DNA from 2 places in the Blautia sp. MB18-30 genome. Region 2 is predicted to be linked to the other one. Evidence: predicted binding sites of a transcription regulator. Region 2 holds the regulator's gene; the other holds the start of a gene.

Region 1 (10,272 bases), on a different contig from region 2:
TATCGGTACTGCGGTCGTTGAACTGTGGGAAAAGGAAGCCCCAGTCAGGCATTTCTACCAGCCAGTCCCGGATACGGTCTTCAATATTGTTTGTCTCTGCATTGTAATGCAGGCCTGCTTTGGAGAGCTTGACCGGGCAGATACTGCAGAGGATGTGATCGTAGATCTCATCGGAAGCGTCGAACATTTCGGCACCGTCGGAGGATTTGCCGGGGATGTCGTAGACTGCGTGGATGAGGATGATGTAGTAGTTTTCACCGTAGTCGTAGTTTTCTATGATTCTGTCGTAGAAGGCTTCGGTGAGGGTGTCGTCGGTGAGTTTGCTTTTGCGGAGTTTCATGAGGAAGTTTTGGGTTCCGCCTTCGGTTTCCTGATTCAGAGGAAATTCCATGTTGATGAGGTTTTTTCCGATGGTGCCGGTGAGGGTTTTTCGGAAGATGTCGAAGTATTTGAAGGTTTCTTCCTCTGATAAGGATAAGAAGGCTTCTTTGAGTTCGGTTTTTTTGTTTTTTTCACCGTCTACGTAGCAGCCGCAGATGCGGGTGATGGAGCAGCGGTCAGGGGTGAATTGTTTTTTTATTTCTGCGATTTCTTTTTTGTTCATGTGTGGTTTACCTCGGTTTTTTAATTAGTTTGATTATAGCACAGGTGTTTGGTGGGGGCAAGATGACGCGGACGGACGTGTGAGATTTGCAGCAGAAGTCCGGGTGCCGTCGTTTCGCCTGGTCATACTAAGCGTCTGAGGTGTCTCACGGAGCGGCCGGCCCATAACTCGCCATGTACGCTGATGCGTACCTGGCTCAGACAGATGGGCCTTACCCTGCGGCTTGTGGCCGCCGGGTACCTCTCCGTGAACCACCTCAGACGCTAAGTATGGACCAAGGCTCACTCCAAAGCACCCGGACTTCTGCTGCAAACCTCACACTGTGCGGTCATGGTGGGAGGGATAGAGTGGTCTGACGGGAGTTGGATGAGTCATCAGCGCTGCGCTGGATGGCTGGGAGGAAAGGCTGAGTTTCCTTGTGGTTTGCCGGGGAGGTTGTGAGCGTCGGTGCGTTGCTGGACGCCTGTAGTTTGGAAGCCTGAGATTCTATGTGTTTGTTAGGGAGGTTGTGAGCGTCGGCGCGTTGCTGGACGCCTGTAGTTTGGAAGGTTGAGATTCCATGTGGTTTGGAGGGAGGTTGTGAATGTCGGTGCGTTGCTGGACGCTGGAAGGTGGTGTCGAAATTTGGAGATGGTTTTTTGTGGTGTTGTGGTGGGATGTGTGGTATGATTTGTATATCTTATAAGATCTATCCATTTATTTGGTTTCTTTTTGCTTCAATGTCTGAAGCGTTTTTTCAAAAAATATTTATAAAAACTGTATACAGGGTTTCTGAAGTGTTTGGTTGATGGTATAATTGTATATACCAGAAGGAGTATTGTTTGAGAGATAATACGATTTTTGATGATGTTTTTCGTACTATGATGGAGAAAATGACGTTTCTGGTCGTGCCTTTGATCAATGATGTTTTTCATACATCATACCCGGCTGATGTGGAGATTGTGCAGCTGCGTAATGAGTATCAGCGGGTGGATGGTGAGATTATTACGGATTCGCGGCTGTTGATCGGAAACAGGATTTATCATATAGAATGTCAGAGTACGGATGACACGACAATGGCTGTACGGATGATAGAGTATGATTTTGCAACTGCTGTTGAGTTTGCCAGAAAGCAGGGACGGAGGTATCGGATGGAGTTTCCACGTTCTTGTGTGTTGTATCTGAGAAATAGTAGGAATACGCCGGATTTTCTGGAAGTGGATGTGGTTTTTCCGGATGGAGGATGTCATTTGTACAGAGTGCCTGCCATTAAAGTAGAGAATTATACAAAAGATAAGATATTTGAAAAGAGTCTTCTTATGCTGCTTCCTTTTTATATCATGCGATATGAAAAAAGAGGGCATGAGATGAGTGAGAATCCACAACTTTTTCAGGAATTACTGAATGAATATGAAGTGATCCGGAGTAAACTGGAGGTAGAGATCACTGAATCTGGAAGGTCTGAACTGTTCAGTGATCTGATTGGACTGATAACTCGGATATCTGATCATATTTTCAGAAATGAGGAGAAAGTCCGGAAAGGAATAGGTGAGATTATGGGTGGACATGTTCTGGAACTGGAATCTGAGAAAAGGGCAAGACTGATGGCGGAAGCTAAAGAACAGGCTGAAGCACTGGGGCGAGAACAGGGAATGGCTCAGGGAATGGCTCAGGGAATGGCCCAGGGGGAAGAACGACTTAGTGTTCTGATCAACAGGCTTATACTTGATAATCGTGGTAATGAGATTCAGAAGGTTGTTACAGATAAAGAAATGCGTGAAGCTATGTACAGAGAATATCAATTATAATAAGAAAAGATAAAGAGAATCCCCCACTGGTTTTGCTATCCATGGGGGATTCGTTGATTGATCTGAATCTTATAATACAGAATATCCGTAACTGCTGACAATAGCATCGATCTTCTGGCGGTTTTTGCACAGTGGGCAGTTGTCAGAGCGGTAGGAGTGATAGTCCGGGATGTCTCTGGCCTGAAAGATAGAGTGGACAGGGAGTGTGGCTACACTGTCTACACTGCTGTAGATGGCTGCCACGCCGCGGATTTTACCGCCATAGTACAGAACGCTTTCGATAGCTCGGTTCAATGTGGATCCGGTGGTGATGGAACCATTTAGGACGAGGATGTTTTTTCCATTGATCATTGGTTCATAGTTGTCGCGGAAGATCATCTGCCCGGTGCTGTTGAACTCAGGGGTGATGACGTAGATGGTCTGGTGTGCGTTCATGGAAAGGACGCCGGCTTTGGTCAGTTCTTCGGCGAGATAAGCACCGATCACTTCAAGTCCGTCCATGCAGACGATGGTGTCTACCGGAATGGATGCTTCGTAATTTGCTGCGAGAGCGGATGCAATACGCTGTGCTTCAGCGCATCTGGATTTCATAGTAGTGAGATCCAGGTAGTGTGTGATATGGGACTGGGATGTTACGAAGTGTCCCGGAATCATTTTAAGCTGTATGCGGTTGTCAGTGCGTGCATAAATTTTTATGATGTTGTCCTGATCCATAATAAAAACCTCCTGTCGTGATCGTGTTTTACGTGGTTGTTCAGGAGAATTATCCTGAAGGATTACGAAACAGATTTATTTAACCGAATGCGGATTGCAAATATCCGATTAGCTGTGCATATTATACCATTAATTTCAAAAAAATGAAATAATATAATGCAAAATATATAAAAAATATTCAAAAAATCAAGCGTATTTGTTAAAAAATATCCAATATCATGAAAACTTTGACAATAGGATCATTACTATAGAGTGAAAGTACTTGTGAGTACGTAGTAAATTGGAAAGAGAGTGTCATATGTATTATTGCGTATAAAAAAGAGGAGGAGAATCCCTAAGGATCCTCCCCCTGTGAGAGTGAGTCAATATCAGCCTTCAATAGATACATATTTATCAGCTTCAATCTCTTCAGCTGCTTTTTTCGGAATAGAAAGTCTCAGAACACCGTTCTCAAATTTTGCATGGACATCTTCGTTTTTTACACCATTACCAACATAGAAGCTTCTGCTTGTGCTGCCGGCATAACGTTCACGGCGGATATAATTGCCTTTCTTGTCTTCCTCGTCTTTGTCAAGACCCTTGGCAGCGGAGATGGTAAGATAACCATCCTTCAGCTGTACCTGTACTTCATCTTTCTTAAATCCTGGAAGATCTACATCCAGCTCATAGCCTTTATCTGTTTCACGTACATCAGTTTTCATGATATTTTTTGCATGTTTGCCATAAAGAGGGTTCTTTCCGCTAAAGAAATTATCTCTGAATCCAAAATCATCCATCCAGTCATCAAATAAGTTTTCTCCAAATACACTCGGGAACATCATAAGTCATTTCTCCTTTCAAATTGAAAAGCCGTTCCGGTGGATCAAGAAATCCAACTGTTGCCGGTATATAGTTACCACTTCGGGTTATTCCGCAGTGGTGATCGTTTGGTTTTATTCTGAACATCTGGAAGTTCTTTTTTATCTTCTCCTTTGTTCTATATGTAATATAACACCTGTTGCTAGCAAAGTCAAGAGGCGAGTGCTAAAAAGTTGTGAAGAATTTGTGTTCCGTAAAATGAAAAACTAATTTCCACCTTTAGCCCTTTATGTTCTTATATTAAAAAGCGAATCGGACAAGGTCTGAAAAGCTTATGCAGATTGAACATTCTGCAATGTTATAATAACTTTAAAGCATAGAAAAAACCAAAAAAATCAATATAATAAGGCATATAGACAAAATGTATTAAAAAAATTTTTCGTACATTCTTCTGAGTTGAACAGACGATAGAAAGACAGTGTTCATGAGTATGCAGGTAAAGCAAAATGTAAATGAAAAAGTACAGGAGGAGAGAATAATGCAGAAAAAATATGCAGATTTTAAGCTTGGGGTACCGGATTATGTAACAGTGGAAACAGAAGAGGAGAGACTTGTGTGCCAGGGAGGGCAGACGACAGTAGCTGCCGGTGCAACTACTGTGGAATTTCAGGACGCAGGTGAACATGAGGATATATTTGTCACATCCGAGGATGCAGTGAGATGTGTGAAACTGAGATGGAACTATAAGATCCCGAAATCAGCCAGATTTCTGGGAGATGCCTGGGAACGTACCTATGGTGATGCGGAATGGCATGGAATGAGCGGAAACCGTTATCTGCCATGGTATTTTCTGGCGAAGTTTTCTGAGAAGGTTCTCTGCTTTGGTGTAAAGGTCCGTCCTTCTGCTATGTGCTGCTGGCAGGTGGATACCAAAGGAATTACTTTGTTTCTGGATGTTCGCTGCGGAAATACAGGAGTACAGCTGAAAGGAAGAAAGCTGTGTGCCGCACAGATCGTCGGCATGGAAGCAGAAGGAGCAGATACTTTTGAAACTGCACAGAAATTCTGTGAAAAAATGTGTACAGATCCGATCTTCCCGGAGTTTCCGGTATATGGAAGCAATAACTGGTATTATGCTTACGGTGACAGCTCCGAAGAGGAGATCTTAAGTGATACCGATTATATCCTGAAACTGACCGAAGGTGTAAAAAATCCTCCGTTCATGGTCATTGATGACTGCTGGCAGGAGCATCACCGCCTGGATGAATACAACGGTGGACCCTGGACAAAAGGCAATGCCAGATTTCCGGATATGAAAGGTCTTGCAGACAAGCTGGAGAAAAAAGGTGTCCGCCCGGGTATCTGGGTCCGTCTGCTTCTTAATGAAGATGAGAATATCCCGGATGAGTGGAGAATTTCCTATAATGACTGTCTCGATCCGTCCCACCCGGATGCACTGGAATATATCCGTAAAGATATCGAGAGAATCTGTGATTGGGGATACACGCTGATCAAGCATGATTTTTCTACCTTTGATCTCTTTGGAAAATGGGGATTTGAGGCGAATTTAAGAGACAATTCCATGGAGAAATGGCATTTTTATGATCAGACAAAAACCAGCGCAGAAATCGTAAAAATGCTTTATCAGGAGATTTATGATGCTTCCCGGAGTAACAACGCAGTGATCATCGGCTGCAATACCATCGGACATCTCGGCGCAGGCCTGATGCATCTGAACCGGACCGGTGACGATACCAGCGGACGTATCTGGGAGCGTACCAGACGAATGGGCGTAAATACGCTGGCATTCCGTCTTCCGCAGCACAATACGTTTTACCATATTGATGCAGACTGTGTCGGTATTTTCGGAATGATCCCATGGGAGAAAAATCGTCAGTGGGCAGACGTTCTTGCAAAGAGCGGTACACCACTGTTTGTATCCGCAAAACCTGGAGTTTTGAATCCGGAGGAATTTGAGGAGCTGCATCAGATCATGCTGCGTGCATCAGAACAGGAAGAGCATTTTGTTCCGCTTGACTGGGAAGAAATCGACTGCCCGGAGGTATGGGGAGAAAACGGCGAAACTATCACTTATGACTGGTTTGACAACGAAGGTCCGACCATGGATGCTGCGGTGGAGTACTATAATGCCAAGGTAGTTGTTCCGTAAATCAGGAAAAGTGGTTCAGCAATCCAGAAGATCCTCGGCATGATGATATTTTTCCCGGTATTCCCGTGGCGTCATGCCGGTTTCTTTTTTGAAGGCACGGGAAAAGGCAAATGGATTTTGATATCCGCAGGAGAACGCCACGCTGGAGACAGGGATATCCGTGATGGTCAGAAGCTCCCGGGCGTTGATGATCTTGGCTGAAGTCAGGAATGCTTGGGGTGTGGTTCCAAGATGTTTTTTAAAAAGTCCGTAAAGGTGGCTGCGGCTGATATGGAGATAGTCAGCAACATCTGTCACAGTGATATTCTGTAGCGGACTTTTTTTGATGTAATCAACAGCCTGTGTGATGTAAAAATTCTCATTGGATTCCATGGTGGTGTAGGAAGCATGAAATTCTTCCTCCAGCAGGGCAATGATCCGGTAAAGACCGCTCTGGATATAGGCCTCACCGGAAGGCGTCAGTTGTGGATGAGCCATCATTTCAAGAATAGTTTCCTGATATGGAAGAACCGAATTCAGCTGCTGGACCGGAGTTTCCCCGGTAAGATGGCAGTGTTCGCAAAGCGTTGGAGCGTTTTCTCCGTTGAAGCAGATCCAGATGTAAGTCCAGGGATCAGAAGGTTCCGCTTTGTAGAGAGAACTGGTCATAGGAGGAATGAAAAAGCACTGTCCGGCTTTCAGGGTATATTTCCGGTTGTTCATATAGAAATATCCCTGTCCGCTCAGCACAAAATGGATGGTGTAATATCGCCGGACACCAGGGCCGTAGGACTGTTCCGGTGTACATTTTTCCCAGCCGCAGGAAATAAGATGAAGTTCTTTTGATGAAGTCTGGCGGTTCATGACCTGCTTGTTTTTCATGAGAGTTTTCTGCCTTTCGATATATGGTTATTATAAGTAATATCAGTTTAAAATATTTGATCTGAGGTGTAAAGAACAAAGATGAACTGATAGGACAAAAGACAGTTGCCGTGCGATAAACGTGTGGCAGCTGTTTTTCTGTTTTCTGCAAAAATTCAGACGTAATGCAGGCATTGTCTTGACACTTGTAAAAGAAAAAGGTTTACCACCAGGAAAAATATCGTTATAATAGGAGAAACGCAGTTTCTCTGCGGCAAAAATATAACGGTCCGGGAGATATCTGTGTCAGAAATATTGCTTATCCGGTGATATATCAGATGATATGAGGAATTTTCCGGTATGTAATAAGAAGGGAGAAAGATATGGCATATTTAGGTGAAGAGATCAAAAAACTTGGTTTTGGCCTTATGAGACTTCCGCAGAAATCAGAAGGTGTGATCGATGTGGAGCAGACCAAAGTCATGGTGGACAAATTTATGGAAGCCGGATTTACATATTTTGATACAGCATGGGCTTATGCAGGAAGCGAAGATGCTATCCGCGAAGCGCTGGTAGAGCGTTATCCGAGAGAAAAATATCAACTAGCCACCAAGATGGCAGCCTGGATCAACTGCAAGACAAGAGATGAAGCTCTTGCACAGTTTAAAACATCTCTGGAGAGAACAAAGGCAGGATATTTCGACTTTTATCTTCTCCACAATCTTGGAGAGCACAGAACAAAATATTTTGATGAGTACGGTTTATGGGACTGGATCCGTGAACAGAAGGAAGCCGGTCTGATCAGACATGCAGGATTTTCGTTCCACTCTACACCGGAGGAGCTGGATGCACTTCTCACTGCACATCCGGAAATGGAATTTGTACAGCTGCAGATCAATTACGCAGACTGGGAAAATCCGGTGATCCAGTCAAAAGCCTGCTACGAGGTAGCCAGAAAACATGGAAAACCGGTCATTATCATGGAACCTGTAAAAGGCGGCATGCTTGCAACTCCGCCGGAAGCAGTGGAAAAGCTTCTGAAGGAAGCAGAGCCGGAAGCATCCACAGCATCCTGGGCGATCCGTTTTGCGGCAAATCTGGAAGGCGTGATCACCGTACTTTCCGGAATGAGCAATGTTGCACAGATGGAGGATAACCTTTCCTTTATGAAGGATTTCAATGGCCTTACTGGCAGTGAGAAGGAGACTCTTGATAAGGCAAGAGAGGCTATGAGCAAAATTCCTCTGATCCCATGCACAACCTGTAACTACTGTGCAAAGGTCTGTCCGATGGAAATCGGAATTTCCGGTTCTTTTACAGCAATGAATTATCTGACATTGTACGGAAATAAAGCCGCCGCAGCGCATCAGGAAGACTGGCTGGTAGTCAGTCATGGCAGAAAGCGTGCAGATGAATGTGTAAAATGCGGACAGTGTGAGGAAGTATGTCCACAGCATATTTCCATCCGCGAGGAACTTGAGAAAGTAAGCGAGGCTTTTTGCAAATAAAGGAACTGATCCGGCAGGAAGCGGATCAGGGTAAGGAGAGAGTTTAAAAATGGAAAAATTCAAAGCATTTCTGAAACGGAAGGATATTGAGATCTCTCTGAAGAGATATGGTATCGATGCACTGGGAGCTATGGCACAGGGACTTTTCTGTTCCCTGCTGATCGGTACGATCATCAACACCATTGGCACACAGTTTCACATTCCGTTTCTGACTATGGCAGTTGCCACAGTCAATGATACCCAGTACACAGTAGGTTCTCTGGCATCTGCCATGAGCGGCCCTGCCATGGCAGTAGCTATCGGTTACGCCTTGCATTGCCCGCCGCTGGTATTGTTTTCGCTGATCACCGTTGGATTTGCCTCCAACGCACTTGGCGGAGCAGGCGGTCCTCTGGCTGTACTGTTTGTTGCTATTGTTGCAGCTGAGATCGGTAAGGCAGTTTCAAAGGAAACAAAGATCGATATCCTTGTAACGCCTCTTGTAACCATCGGTGTGGGCGTAGGTCTTTCCGCATGGTGGGCACCGGCCCTTGGAAAAGCTGCCATGAAGGTAGGAAGCGTGATCATGTGGGCAACAGATCTGCAGCCATTCTTTATGGGAATCCTGGTTTCTGTATTTGTTGGAATCGCACTGACGCTGCCAATCTCTTCTGCTGCGATCTGCGCGGCTCTGGGACTTACCGGACTGGCAGGCGGCGCTGCAGTAGCGGGCTGCTGTGCGCAGATGGTCGGTTTTGCGGTCATGTCCTTCAGGGAAAACAAATGGGGTGGTCTTGTCTCTCAGGGAATTGGAACTTCCATGCTCCAGATGGGTAATATTGTCAGAAATCCAAGGATCTGGATCGCTCCGATCGTAACATCTGCTATCACAGGACCTATTGCAACCTGCTTGTTCAGGCTTCAGATGAACGGAACTGCTGTATCCTCAGGAATGGGTACCTGCGGTTTTGTAGGTCAGATCGGTGTGTATACAGGATGGATGAATGATATTGCAGAAGGAACCAAGACAGCTGTTACAGCTATGGACTGGGCAGGACTTTTTCTGATCTCTTTTATTCTCCCGGCAGTTCTCTGCCCGTTGATCAATATGTTTGTACGTAAGCTCGGATGGGTGAAAGATGGAGATATGACGCTGTCATAAGCTATATCAGATCTTACTTTAAAATCAAAAAAGAGTATCACAGGAACTCATTGATAGTGATGAGCTTTGTGATACTCTTTTATTTTAACTTTTATGCTACATGTGATCCGGTGGCATTACTCCGTTCCAGTCCACAGGCCCTTGCATATTCATGGAGTTTCTCTTTTGCGGAATAATTCAGATCCTGAGGAACTTGGATCTGAATGGTTACATACTGATCACCGCGGACAGAAGGGTTCTTCATGGAAACAATGCCTTTTCCTCTCAGGCGGATCTTGGAACCGGACTGCATACCTTCCCTGATCTTACAGATAACATTTCCGTAAAGGGTGGGAACGGTGGCTTCACCGCCGAAAACAGCGGTTGTGTAAGGAATAGAAATGGTGGTATAAACATCTGATCCCTTTCGTTCATAGCCAGGACGTGTTCCTACGGTAACCTTCAGAAGAAGGTCACCAGGCTCACCGCCGCCGGTTCCGGGCATGCCTTTTCCTTTCAGACGGATACTCTTGCCGGTATCAATACCTGCCGGAATATGAATCTGAAGTGTCTGCGGTGCACCGGAGCTTCCGTCCGGACCGGACAGAGAGATCCTTTTATCTGCACCAAAAGCTGCCTCATCAAAGGTAACGTTGATGCTGGCCTTCACATCAGAGCCTTTTTGCGGAAAATCCTGTTGATGGAATCCGCCGAAGCCGTTGCCGCTGTGA
Region 2 (10,272 bases):
CAGAGGTACCATAGTTGCGATCAGAAATGCGAGCAGGAGCTTATAGCGAAATGAGGAAAAAATGGGTGGGATACATTTGTGGAATTTCATAGTACATACTCTCCTTTATGTCGAAAACAAATTAATGAAACCGAATCCAGCTGTGAAAAAAAGCCGTTACAAATATAGATTATATAAAAGGATTATAAAAAATTAACAACAAAAATACAAGAGAACGAAAAATAATATAAAGAAATCATAAAATATTGTATTTAGAATGAGGGGGCTCTCTGGTATCCTTAAACCATCAAAAACAGGTGTGGACAAACACGAAAATGTCCAGAAAGGAAGAAAGATATGAAGAAAAAAGTAATGAGTGCAGTTTTGGCAGCAGCGATGGTTGTGGGTATGGCAGGTAACGTGGTTACTGTTTCCGCAGAGGAGAAATATGATCTTACCTTATACAGCATCGACACCACAGACCCGGATTTTGAGGACTGGCTTGCAAATGTGGAAGATGCCACGGGCCTGAACATTAATGTAATTGCGGCACCTACAGATACAGATACCCGTCAGCAGAAGATCACCACAATGCTTTCCACAGGAGATGCTTCCGTGGATGTCATTCAGATCAACGATGAGATGAGTGCGGCATTTAAAAATTCCGGATGGCTGGAAGGACTGAATGATACAGTAATGACAGATGATATCGCTGATCAGTTTGCCCAGGGATATGTAAAGAATATGATCACAGATAAGGACGGAAACATTATCGGTGTTCCAGGCTATACAGGATATTTTGCATTCTGGGTAAATCAGGAGATCATGGATGAGGTCGGAATCAAATCCATTGATACAAAAGAGGATTTCATGAAGTATATGAAGGCTGTTTCCAAGGACGGAAGATTCGGCTACGGCGGTTCCTGGGAGAAAACTTATGCATTTAACGAGCTTGCACAGTTTGTAAACATGTTCGGCGGCGATTATTTTGACTGGACCAAAGAGGAAAACAAGGAAGCAGTTCAGTTCCTCCACGATCTGGTTGCTGATAAAGAAACATCCATCGAGCAGATCGCTGATAAATATGAGCAGATGAATCCGAAGATCAATGACGGAAAATACGGATGCTGGTTCATGTGGGGCCTTGGAACAGATTATGCAAAGGCAGATATGCTTGGCGCAGATAAGATCCACATGGAAATGGTACCGGATTTCAGCGGCAAGGGAGAGCGTGCGATCTTTACAGATTCCTGGAGCTATGTTCTCAACAAAGCATCCAAGAATAAAGATGCAGCTGTGAAATTCCTCCAGTATATGGCTGATGAAGGCGGAATGGAAGCTTCCTATAAAGCATTTGACAGATATCCTGCAAGAAAGGATGTTGCAGAGAAGGTAGTTCCGGATTCTGACCCGGCAAAAGAAATGTACAGCAGATATGCAAATGAATGCAATGTACAGGGACGTCCGATGGTGGCACAGACAATGGAATTTATCAGCGATATGGGAACAATCTTCCAGTCCTGTATGAAAGACGAGATTACAGTTGATGAGTTCTGCAAGAAGGCTCAGGATGTGGTAGATATGTATAAGTAAAAGATATAAAAAAACAGCAATGTAAAGCAGAGGTAAAAGTCTGCTTTACATTGCTTGATGAACAGGGAGGAAAGTTCCATGACAATAAGCAAAAAAAATATGAAGTGGATACCATGGCTTTTGATCCTGCCGGTTGTACTGATTCGAGGTTTTACAACAGTATATCCCATTCTGATGACTGTGAAAAACAGCTTCTTTAATATCAGTATCCTTGCAGGTATCAATGAATTTATAGGCTTCAAGAATTACCTGAAGGTATTTTCTGATCCTAAAGTGCTCACATCGATCAGCTTTACGGCAATATTTGTGGTTGCTTCCATGATCTTTCATGTGATCCTCGGAGTTATCCTGGCACTGATCCTGAATATGAAATTCAAAGGCCGCCGTTTTCTGAGGACCATCGTGCTGATCCCGTGGGCTATGCCTGCAGTAGTAGCCGGTATGGCTGCAAAATGGGCATTTAACAATGATTATGGTCTGATCAATGATTTTATCCGCTGGTTTGTACCGGGTTACCAGAACAGCTGGCTGATCAATACAGGTACTGCAAGAGCAGCGGTAATTGCAATGGACCTGTGGAAGGACCTTCCGTTCTTTGCAATTCTTGTACTTTCCGGACTTCAGTTTATTTCCGGCGATATCTATGAGGCAGCAAAGGTAGACGGTGCAAACGGGATCCAGAGCTTTTTCCGGATCACACTTCCGCTGATCGCAAAAAATGTCCTGACTTTATGTATTCCGTTCACACTCTGGAGACTGACAACCTTCGATCTGGTTTATTCCATGACATCTGGAGGCCCTGGAGAGGATACTGCGCTGATCGCATACAGAATCACAACAGAAGCATTTACAAATCTAAACGTAGGATATGCTTCGGCGCTGGCTATGCTGCTGTTTGTTGTAATGGCGATCTTCAGCTGGCTGAATATACGTGTTATGAATAAGTTTGACAGTTAGGGGGAATTATCGTGAAGAATACAGGAAAATATAATGTTTATCATGGAGTGGTAGCCGTTGGAAGATGGGTTCTGTTTGCAGTTGTGGCTTTTCTGATCCTGTTCCCGGTTTACTGGATCTTTATTTCTTCGATCACACCGTCAGGAGAACTGTTTAAAACACCGATCGATTATCTTCCGGATCATCCCACACTGGAAAGCTATAAATTTCTGATACAGAATGTAGGACTGCTTTCAAAGATCGGAAATACAGTTCTGATCGTAGGCATTACACTTGTGATCAGTACCGTGCTGTGTGCAATGGCTGCCTATGGCTTCTCAAGATTTAACTCAAAGGGAGTTTCTGTTGCATTTGCGTTTGTTCTGGCTACCATGCTGATCCCTGAGGTTGTCACAGCCCGCCCGCTGTATGAGTTTATGCAGAAGGTAAAGCTGTATGATACATATCCGGGACTTATCCTTCTTTATATCAGTACCGTTATACCGTTTACGGTTCTGATCCTCAGAAACTTTGTCGGTGAGATCCCGATCTCACTGGAGGAGGCAGCTGCTATTGACGGCGCATCTTTTTCACAGAGACTGTTTACGATCGTTCTGCCGCTGATGAAGCCGGCAATCGCTACGGTTTGCATTATCAACTTTATTACCTGTCTGAATAACTTTTTCACACCGTTGTTTTATTCAAATGGTATTCAGGTACTTTCTGTTTCCATCGTACAGCTTCCGTTACGTGACAACATGTATGGAGTTCCGTGGGATCTGGTCAGCGCCATGGGATGGATCATCCTTCTTCCGATCATTATCTTTGTAGCTGTTTTTGAGAAACAGATCATGGATGGTATCATGGCAGGTGGAGTAAAAGCGTAAATATAATATTTTTAATTTCCAAAAGAGAGGAGAAAACAGATATGTATCAGGCATTTACAGGCGGACTGGGAGGGATCGCACTTGCAAAGCATGGAAAAAGCCGTGCGATCAACGCAGAAAATCCTCATGGAGAAAAAGGCAGAGGCGGTATGGCTGCAAGTCATCTGGGACCGTCCAGAAAAGGAAGCCCGTGTCTCAGGGATATTGAGCCGGGAACTGTGGTAACTCTGGCAGAAATGGAAGGACCGGGACAGATCAATCATATCTGGATCACCGTTGATAACAAGACTACAGAGGCAGATTGCTTTGTACTGAGAGATCTTGTAATCCGTATGTACTGGGATGACGAGGAAACTCCTTCCGTGGAAAGTCCTCTGGGTGATTTCTTCTGCTGCGGATTCGGAAGGGAATGTTTTGTAAATTCTGTTCCGGTGGCTGTTGTTCCAAACAGGGGCTTTAACTGCTATTTCCCGATGCCGTTTAAGAAGAAAGCAAAGATCACACTGGAAAACCAGCATGCAAATAAAATCCCGGCTTTCTTTTATCAGGTAGATTACTGTCTCTATGATGAGCTTCCGGACGATATTGCTTATTTCCATGCGCAGTGGAGAAGGGAACGGTTGACAGAAAAAACAAAAGATTATACAATTTTGGATGGAGTAAAAGGAAAAGGCCATTATATAGGAACCTACATGGCACTTACCACACTGGAACGTTACTGGTGGGGCGAGGGAGAAATGAAGTTTTATATTGACGGAGATGAGGAGTATCCGACCATCTGTGGAACAGGAACGGAAGATTACTTTGGTGGTTCCTGGAGCTTTGCCAAACAGGTGGATGGAAAAACCGTGGAACAGAATTATAACACGCCGTATCTGGGATATCCGTATTATTCTGCCCATGACGAGCTGATCCACAATTTTTATCATAATGATGACTGCCCGCCAATGAGAGGCTTTTACAGATGGCATTTACAGGATCCAATCTGCTTTGAAGAGGATCTTCGCGTTACGATTCAGCAGATAGGCGTCGGATACCGTGGCCTGTTTGAACGACAGGATGATGTGGCAAGTGTAGCGTACTGGTATCAGACACTTCCTCATGCACCGTTCCAGCCGTTGATGTCAAAAGAGGATAGATGGCCCAGATAAAAAGGGTGGTAGAGATTGAAAAAACAGGTATTTTGCGGGGTATTTGCCCTGGCTCTGGCAGTGACAGGATGTGGAGTCCAGAAGAAGGAGGCTGCATCTGATATTGTGCCGGAGAACAGACAGGAACTGACGATCCTTCATGTGGATGCAGGCACAGAAGGCTTTGATTCTTTTATCAGCCAGGCGGAAAAAGATCTTGGAATAAAGATCCATATTGAAAAATGTCCGGCCAATGCGGACAATCGCCAGGCCAAAATAGCAACTCTTCTGACATCAGGAGATGATTCTGTTGATCTGATCACAGTAAATGATGAGATGATATCCGAATTTAAACATAAGGGATTTCTTCTTCCGTTGGAAGATACGGTTATGACAGAGGAGACAGCGGCGAATTTTCTGCAGGAATACCTGAAAGAAATATGCATGTCAGACGGACATATTTTTTCGGTACCGTTCAGGATGGATATCATGGCATTCTGGGTGAACCAGGAATTGCTGGATCAGGCTGGTCTGGACAGACTCTCCTGTCTCAGTGATCTTGAGATCCTTCAGAAAAAGCTTCAGAATACGGGAAAATATGCATATGGGGATGCATGGGAGATTTCTTACATATATAATAGTATCAGCGAGTATGTCGATTTTTTCGGAGGAGATTATACAGACTGGACGGATCCGAAAACAAGAGAAGCGGCAGAATATATGAAGCGAATGCTGGATACAGGGATGATATCAGAGGAGAATCTGATCGACCAGCATGACCAGCTGAATGAAAAATTTATAAACGGCCAGTATGGATGTATGTTTATGTATACCGGTGTGTTGAGTACTTTTCAGAATGCAGGCGTGTATGGAAAAGATAAGATCCATATGGCACCATTTCCGGAATTTGACGAGAAGGTGACCAATATCGCAACCTGGCAGTATGTACTGAATAAAAATTCTGATCATAAAGAAGCAGCTCTGAAGTTCCTTCAGTATGTGTCCGGATATGAGGCCAGCAAAAATTACGGACAGCTGACAAAAATGTGTCCGGCAAGACTGGATGTGATCGAGGATAAGAATTTTGATCTGGATGGCATTGAAATGGTCCGGCAATATCTGAAAGATTATAAGCTGAAGGCAAGACCACTGTGTGCCGATTCCATAGAAGCTGTTTCGTCCATGGGAACGGAATTTCAGAAATATGTGCTGGGACAGAAAACAGAAGCGGAATTTTTTGCCGGGGCACAGAACTGCATAGACCAGTATTACAAAAAAGCATCGTACTGATGCTTTTTTTGTTTTGAAAAAATAAGAACTTTTTTTCAAAACATATTGACAAATATTTTACATGGTGATATCTTAAAGACTGTAGATGTTAGCACTCCACTAAAATGAGTGCTAACAGATATAAAAAAAGAATCAACATCCGTCAGGAAGAATAAAAAGGAAAGGAGATGGCTTCATGGAAGAGGTGTTGAATGAGCGCAAGCAAAAAATCTTAAAAGCAATCATCAAGACCTATATGGAGACCGGAGAACCGGTTGGTTCCAGGACCATTTCCAAGTATGCGGATCTCAATGTAAGTTCCGCAACGATCCGAAATGAAATGTCAGACCTGACAGATATGGGCTATATCGTCCAGCCTCATACCTCAGCAGGAAGGATTCCTTCAGATAAAGGCTACAGACTTTACGTCAATGAGCTGATGAAGGAGAAGGAAGCGGAGGTTGCAGAGCTGCGAGATCTGATCATTGAGAAGACAGATAAGATGGATAAGGTGCTTAAGAAGGTTGCGAAGGTTCTTGCTTCCAATACCAACTATGCTACCATGGTTTCCGTTCCGCAGTACAGCGGCAACAAGATCAAGTTCATCCAGCTGTCGAGAATGAGCGAGCTTCAGCTTGTGGCAGTGGTTGTCAGTGACAACAATACAGTCCGGAACCAGATCATCAATCTGGATGAGGAAATGGACGACCAGACGATCCTGAAACTGAATCTTCTTCTTAACACCAATCTCAATGGGATCCCGATTCAGGATATCAACCTTGGGATGATCGCCAGACTGAAGGAACAGGCAGGCAGCCACAGCGGTGTGGTGGCAACGGTTCTGGATGCAGTGGCAGCCACCATTCATGTGGAAGAGGAAGATATGGAGATCTATACTTCAGGTGCAACTAACATCTTCAAGTATCCGGAGCTTGCCGATAAAGAGAAGGCAACGGAGCTGATCTCCGCATTTGAGGAGAAGCATGAACTTGCCGATCTTGTAAAAGAACAGATGTCAGATGGAGAGAATACAGGAATCCAGGTTTACATCGGTGATGAGATGCCGATCCAGACCATGAAGGACTGCAGCATTGTAACTGCCAGATATGAACTGGGAGACGGAATGTACGGAACCATCGGGATCATCGGTCCCAAACGAATGGATTATGAGAATGTAGTGGACAGTCTGAAGGAACTGAAGAATCATCTGGATGACGTTTTGAAAAAGAAGAAAACTTAGAAAGGCGGTAGAAAAAAAGTGTCGGAGGAAACAAAGAAAACATCCGAAGAGCAGGAAGCGGAGAAGGAAATCCCCGTAACTGACGGAGATCAGGAAGAAGAAAACCTGACACCGGAGGGAGAAGATCTGCCGGAGGAAGAAAACAATACTCCAGGCGAAGAAGCTGCCTCAGAGGATAAAAAAGAAGAAAAATCAAAAACTTCCTTTTTCGGAAAGAAGAAAAAAGATAAATCTGAGCAGAAGGTGGAGGAACTTACCGATCGCCTGAAGCGTACCATGGCTGAATTTGATAATTTCCGTAAAAGAACGGAAAAAGAAAAATCCAGCATGTACATCATCGGCGCAAAAGAGATCGTTGAAAAGATCCTGCCGGTTGTGGATAACTTCGAAAGAGGTCTTGCACAGGCACAGGAAGGCGATGCTTTTGCAGATGGAATGAAAATGATCTACAAGCAGCTTACCACAACACTGGATGAGCTTGGTGTGAAGCCGATCGAAGCAGTGGGAAAGGAATTCAACCCGGATTTCCATAATGCAGTGATGCATGTGGAGGATGAAGAGGTTGGAGAGAACATCGTGGTGGAAGAATTTCAGAAGGGCTACACCTACAAGGATTTCGTAGTACGCCACAGTATGGTAAAGGTTGCAAACTAACTGACAACAAACTTTATTTTAACAGATACAGACTAAAACAGGAGGAAAAAATCATGGGAAAGATTATTGGTATTGACTTAGGTACAACAAACAGCTGTGTAGCCGTAATGGAAGGTGGACAGCCGACAGTTATCGCAAATACAGAAGGCGCAAGAACAACACCATCCGTTGTAGCATTCACAAAAACAGGAGAGCGTCTGGTAGGTGAGCCTGCAAAACGTCAGGCAGTTACAAATGCAGACAGAACAATCTCCTCTATCAAAAGAGAGATGGGTACCGATTACCGTGTAACCATCGATGACAAGAAATATTCTCCACAGGAGATTTCCGCAATGATCCTTCAGAAACTGAAAAAGGATGCAGAGGCATATCTTGGTGAGAAAGTAACAGAGGCAGTTATCACAGTTCCGGCTTACTTCAACGATGCTCAGCGTCAGGCTACCAAAGATGCAGGTAAGATCGCAGGTCTTGATGTAAAACGTATTATCAACGAGCCTACAGCAGCAGCTCTTGCATATGGTCTTGACAATGAGAAAGAGCAGAAGATCATGGTATACGACCTTGGCGGCGGTACATTCGATGTATCCGTGATCGAGATCGGTGATGGTGTTATCGAGGTTCTTTCCACAGCTGGTAACAACCGTCTTGGTGGAGATGACTTTGATAAGAAGGTCACAGATTACATGCTTTCCGAGTTCAAGAGAACAGAGGGCGTAGACTTAAGCAACGACAAGATGGCTCTTCAGAGACTGAAAGAGGCAGCTGAGAAGGCTAAGAAAGAGCTTTCTTCCGCAACAACAACAAACATCAACCTTCCGTTCATCACAGCTACAGCTGAGGGACCGAAGCATTTTGATATGAACCTTACAAGAGCTAAATTTGATGAGCTGACACATGACCTTGTAGAGATGACTGCAGAGCCGGTTCGCCGTGCACTGTCTGATGCAGGTATCACAGCTTCTGAGCTTGGCCAGGTACTTCTGGTTGGTGGTTCTTCCCGTATTCCGGCTGTACAGGATAAGGTAAGACAGTTAACTGGCAAAGAGCCAAGCAAGAACCTGAACCCGGATGAGTGTGTTGCACTTGGTGCTTCCGTACAGGGTGGTAAACTTGCAGGTGATGCAGGTGCCGGTGATATCCTTCTTCTGGATGTTACTCCGCTGTCTCTGTCCATCGAGACAATGGGTGGTATCGCAACTCGTCTGATCGAGAGAAATACTACAATTCCTACAAAGAAGAGCCAGATCTTCTCCACAGCAGCAGATAACCAGACAGCTGTAGATATCAACGTTGTACAGGGTGAGCGTCAGTTCGCGAAAGACAACAAATCCCTCGGCCAGTTCCGTCTGGATGGAATCCCGCCAGCACGTCGTGGAGTTCCGCAGATTGAGGTAACATTTGATATTGATGCCAACGGTATCGTTAATGTATCCGCTAAAGACCTTGGAACAGGTAAAGAGCAGCACATCACGATCACAGCTGGTTCCAATATGTCCGATTCCGATATCGACAAAGCTGTCAAAGAAGCAGCTGAGTTCGAGGCTCAGGATAAGAAACGTAAAGAGGCGATCGACACAAGAAACAATGCAGACTCCATGGTATTCCAGGTTGAGAATGCACTGAAAGAAGCTGGCGACAAGCTTGACGCAAACGATAAAGCAAGTGTTGAGGCTGACCTCAATGCACTGAAAGATCTTCTTGCACAGACAGCAAATGCTCAGGAGCTTACTGATTCTCAGGTTGCAGATATCAAGGCTGCACAGGAGAAGATGATGGAGAGCGCTCAGAAACTGTTCTCCAAGATGTATGAGCAGACTCAGGGAGCTCAGGGTCAGGCTGGTCCTGGACCGGATATGGGCAACATGGGCGGAAACGCTGGTGCTCAGGGCGGAAATGAAGCAGGATACGGCGATGATGTTGTAGATGCTGATTACAAGGAAGTCTAAGACAAGTAGGAAATAATTACAATGGCTGATAAAAGAGATTATTATGAAGTCTTAGGTGTGGATAAAAACGCCGACGACGCAACATTAAAAAAAGCATATCGTAAGCTGGCCAAGAAATATCACCCGGATGTAAATCCGGGTGATAAAGAGGCTGAAGCGAAATTCAAAGAGGCGACAGAGGCTTACTCCGTTTTAAGTGATGCCGACAAGAGAAGACAGTATGATCAGTTTGGTCATGCGGCATTTGAAAACGGCGGCGGAGGCGGTGCCGGCGGCTTTGGTGGATTTGACTTCAACGGTGCGGATATGGGAGACATCTTCGGAGATATCTTCGGAGACCTGTTCGGCGGCGGAGGCAGAACCAGACGGGCCAACAATGGACCGATGAAGGGTGCCAACCTTCGTGCACGTGTGAACATTACTTTTGAGGAAGCGGTTTTCGGATGCGAGAAAGAGCTGGAAATCGTTCTCAAAGATGAGTGTACCACATGTCACGGAACCGGAGCGAAACCGGGAACATCACCGATCACCTGTCCGAAATGTAAAGGCCAGGGCCAGATCGTTTACACCCAGCAGTCCATGTTTGGTATGGTACGTAATGTTCAGACCTGTCCGGATTGTAACGGAACCGGTAAGGT

What was found. The regulator HrcA, encoded in region 2, represses chaperone genes, less so after heat shock. The targets are predictions, from matches to a motif close to TGTTAGCACTCNNNNNNNNNGAGTGCTAACA.
Region 1: a site for HrcA is predicted at 4,104-4,134, ahead of NCY57_RS09215 (Hsp20/alpha crystallin family protein). Genes of this name have one in related genera too.

Annotation. Positions count from the first base shown of each region.
Region 1 is NZ_JAMOYY010000016.1:17,859-28,130, forward strand. It holds gene NCY57_RS09200 (DUF4317 domain-containing protein) at 1-604, opposite strand, end outside; gene NCY57_RS09205 (hypothetical protein) at 1,426-2,391, shown strand; gene NCY57_RS09210 (hypothetical protein) at 2,461-3,105, opposite strand; gene NCY57_RS09215 (Hsp20/alpha crystallin family protein) at 3,474-3,926, opposite strand; gene NCY57_RS09220 (glycoside hydrolase family 36 protein) at 4,442-6,073, shown strand; gene NCY57_RS09225 (AraC family transcriptional regulator) at 6,089-6,934, opposite strand; gene NCY57_RS09230 (aldo/keto reductase) at 7,297-8,421, shown strand; gene NCY57_RS09235 (PTS transporter subunit IIC) at 8,471-9,562, shown strand; gene NCY57_RS09240 (DnaJ C-terminal domain-containing protein) at 9,654-10,272, opposite strand, start outside.
Region 2 is NZ_JAMOYY010000012.1:38,035-48,306, forward strand. It holds gene NCY57_RS07405 (sensor histidine kinase) at 1-90, opposite strand, end outside; gene NCY57_RS07410 (ABC transporter substrate-binding protein) at 337-1,572, shown strand; gene NCY57_RS07415 (carbohydrate ABC transporter permease) at 1,651-2,529, shown strand; gene NCY57_RS07420 (carbohydrate ABC transporter permease) at 2,541-3,395, shown strand; gene NCY57_RS07425 (glycoside hydrolase family 172 protein) at 3,437-4,546, shown strand; gene NCY57_RS07430 (ABC transporter substrate-binding protein) at 4,562-5,815, shown strand; gene hrcA (heat-inducible transcriptional repressor HrcA) at 5,991-7,034, shown strand; gene grpE (nucleotide exchange factor GrpE) at 7,053-7,688, shown strand; gene dnaK (molecular chaperone DnaK) at 7,742-9,634, shown strand; gene dnaJ (molecular chaperone DnaJ) at 9,656-10,272, shown strand, end outside.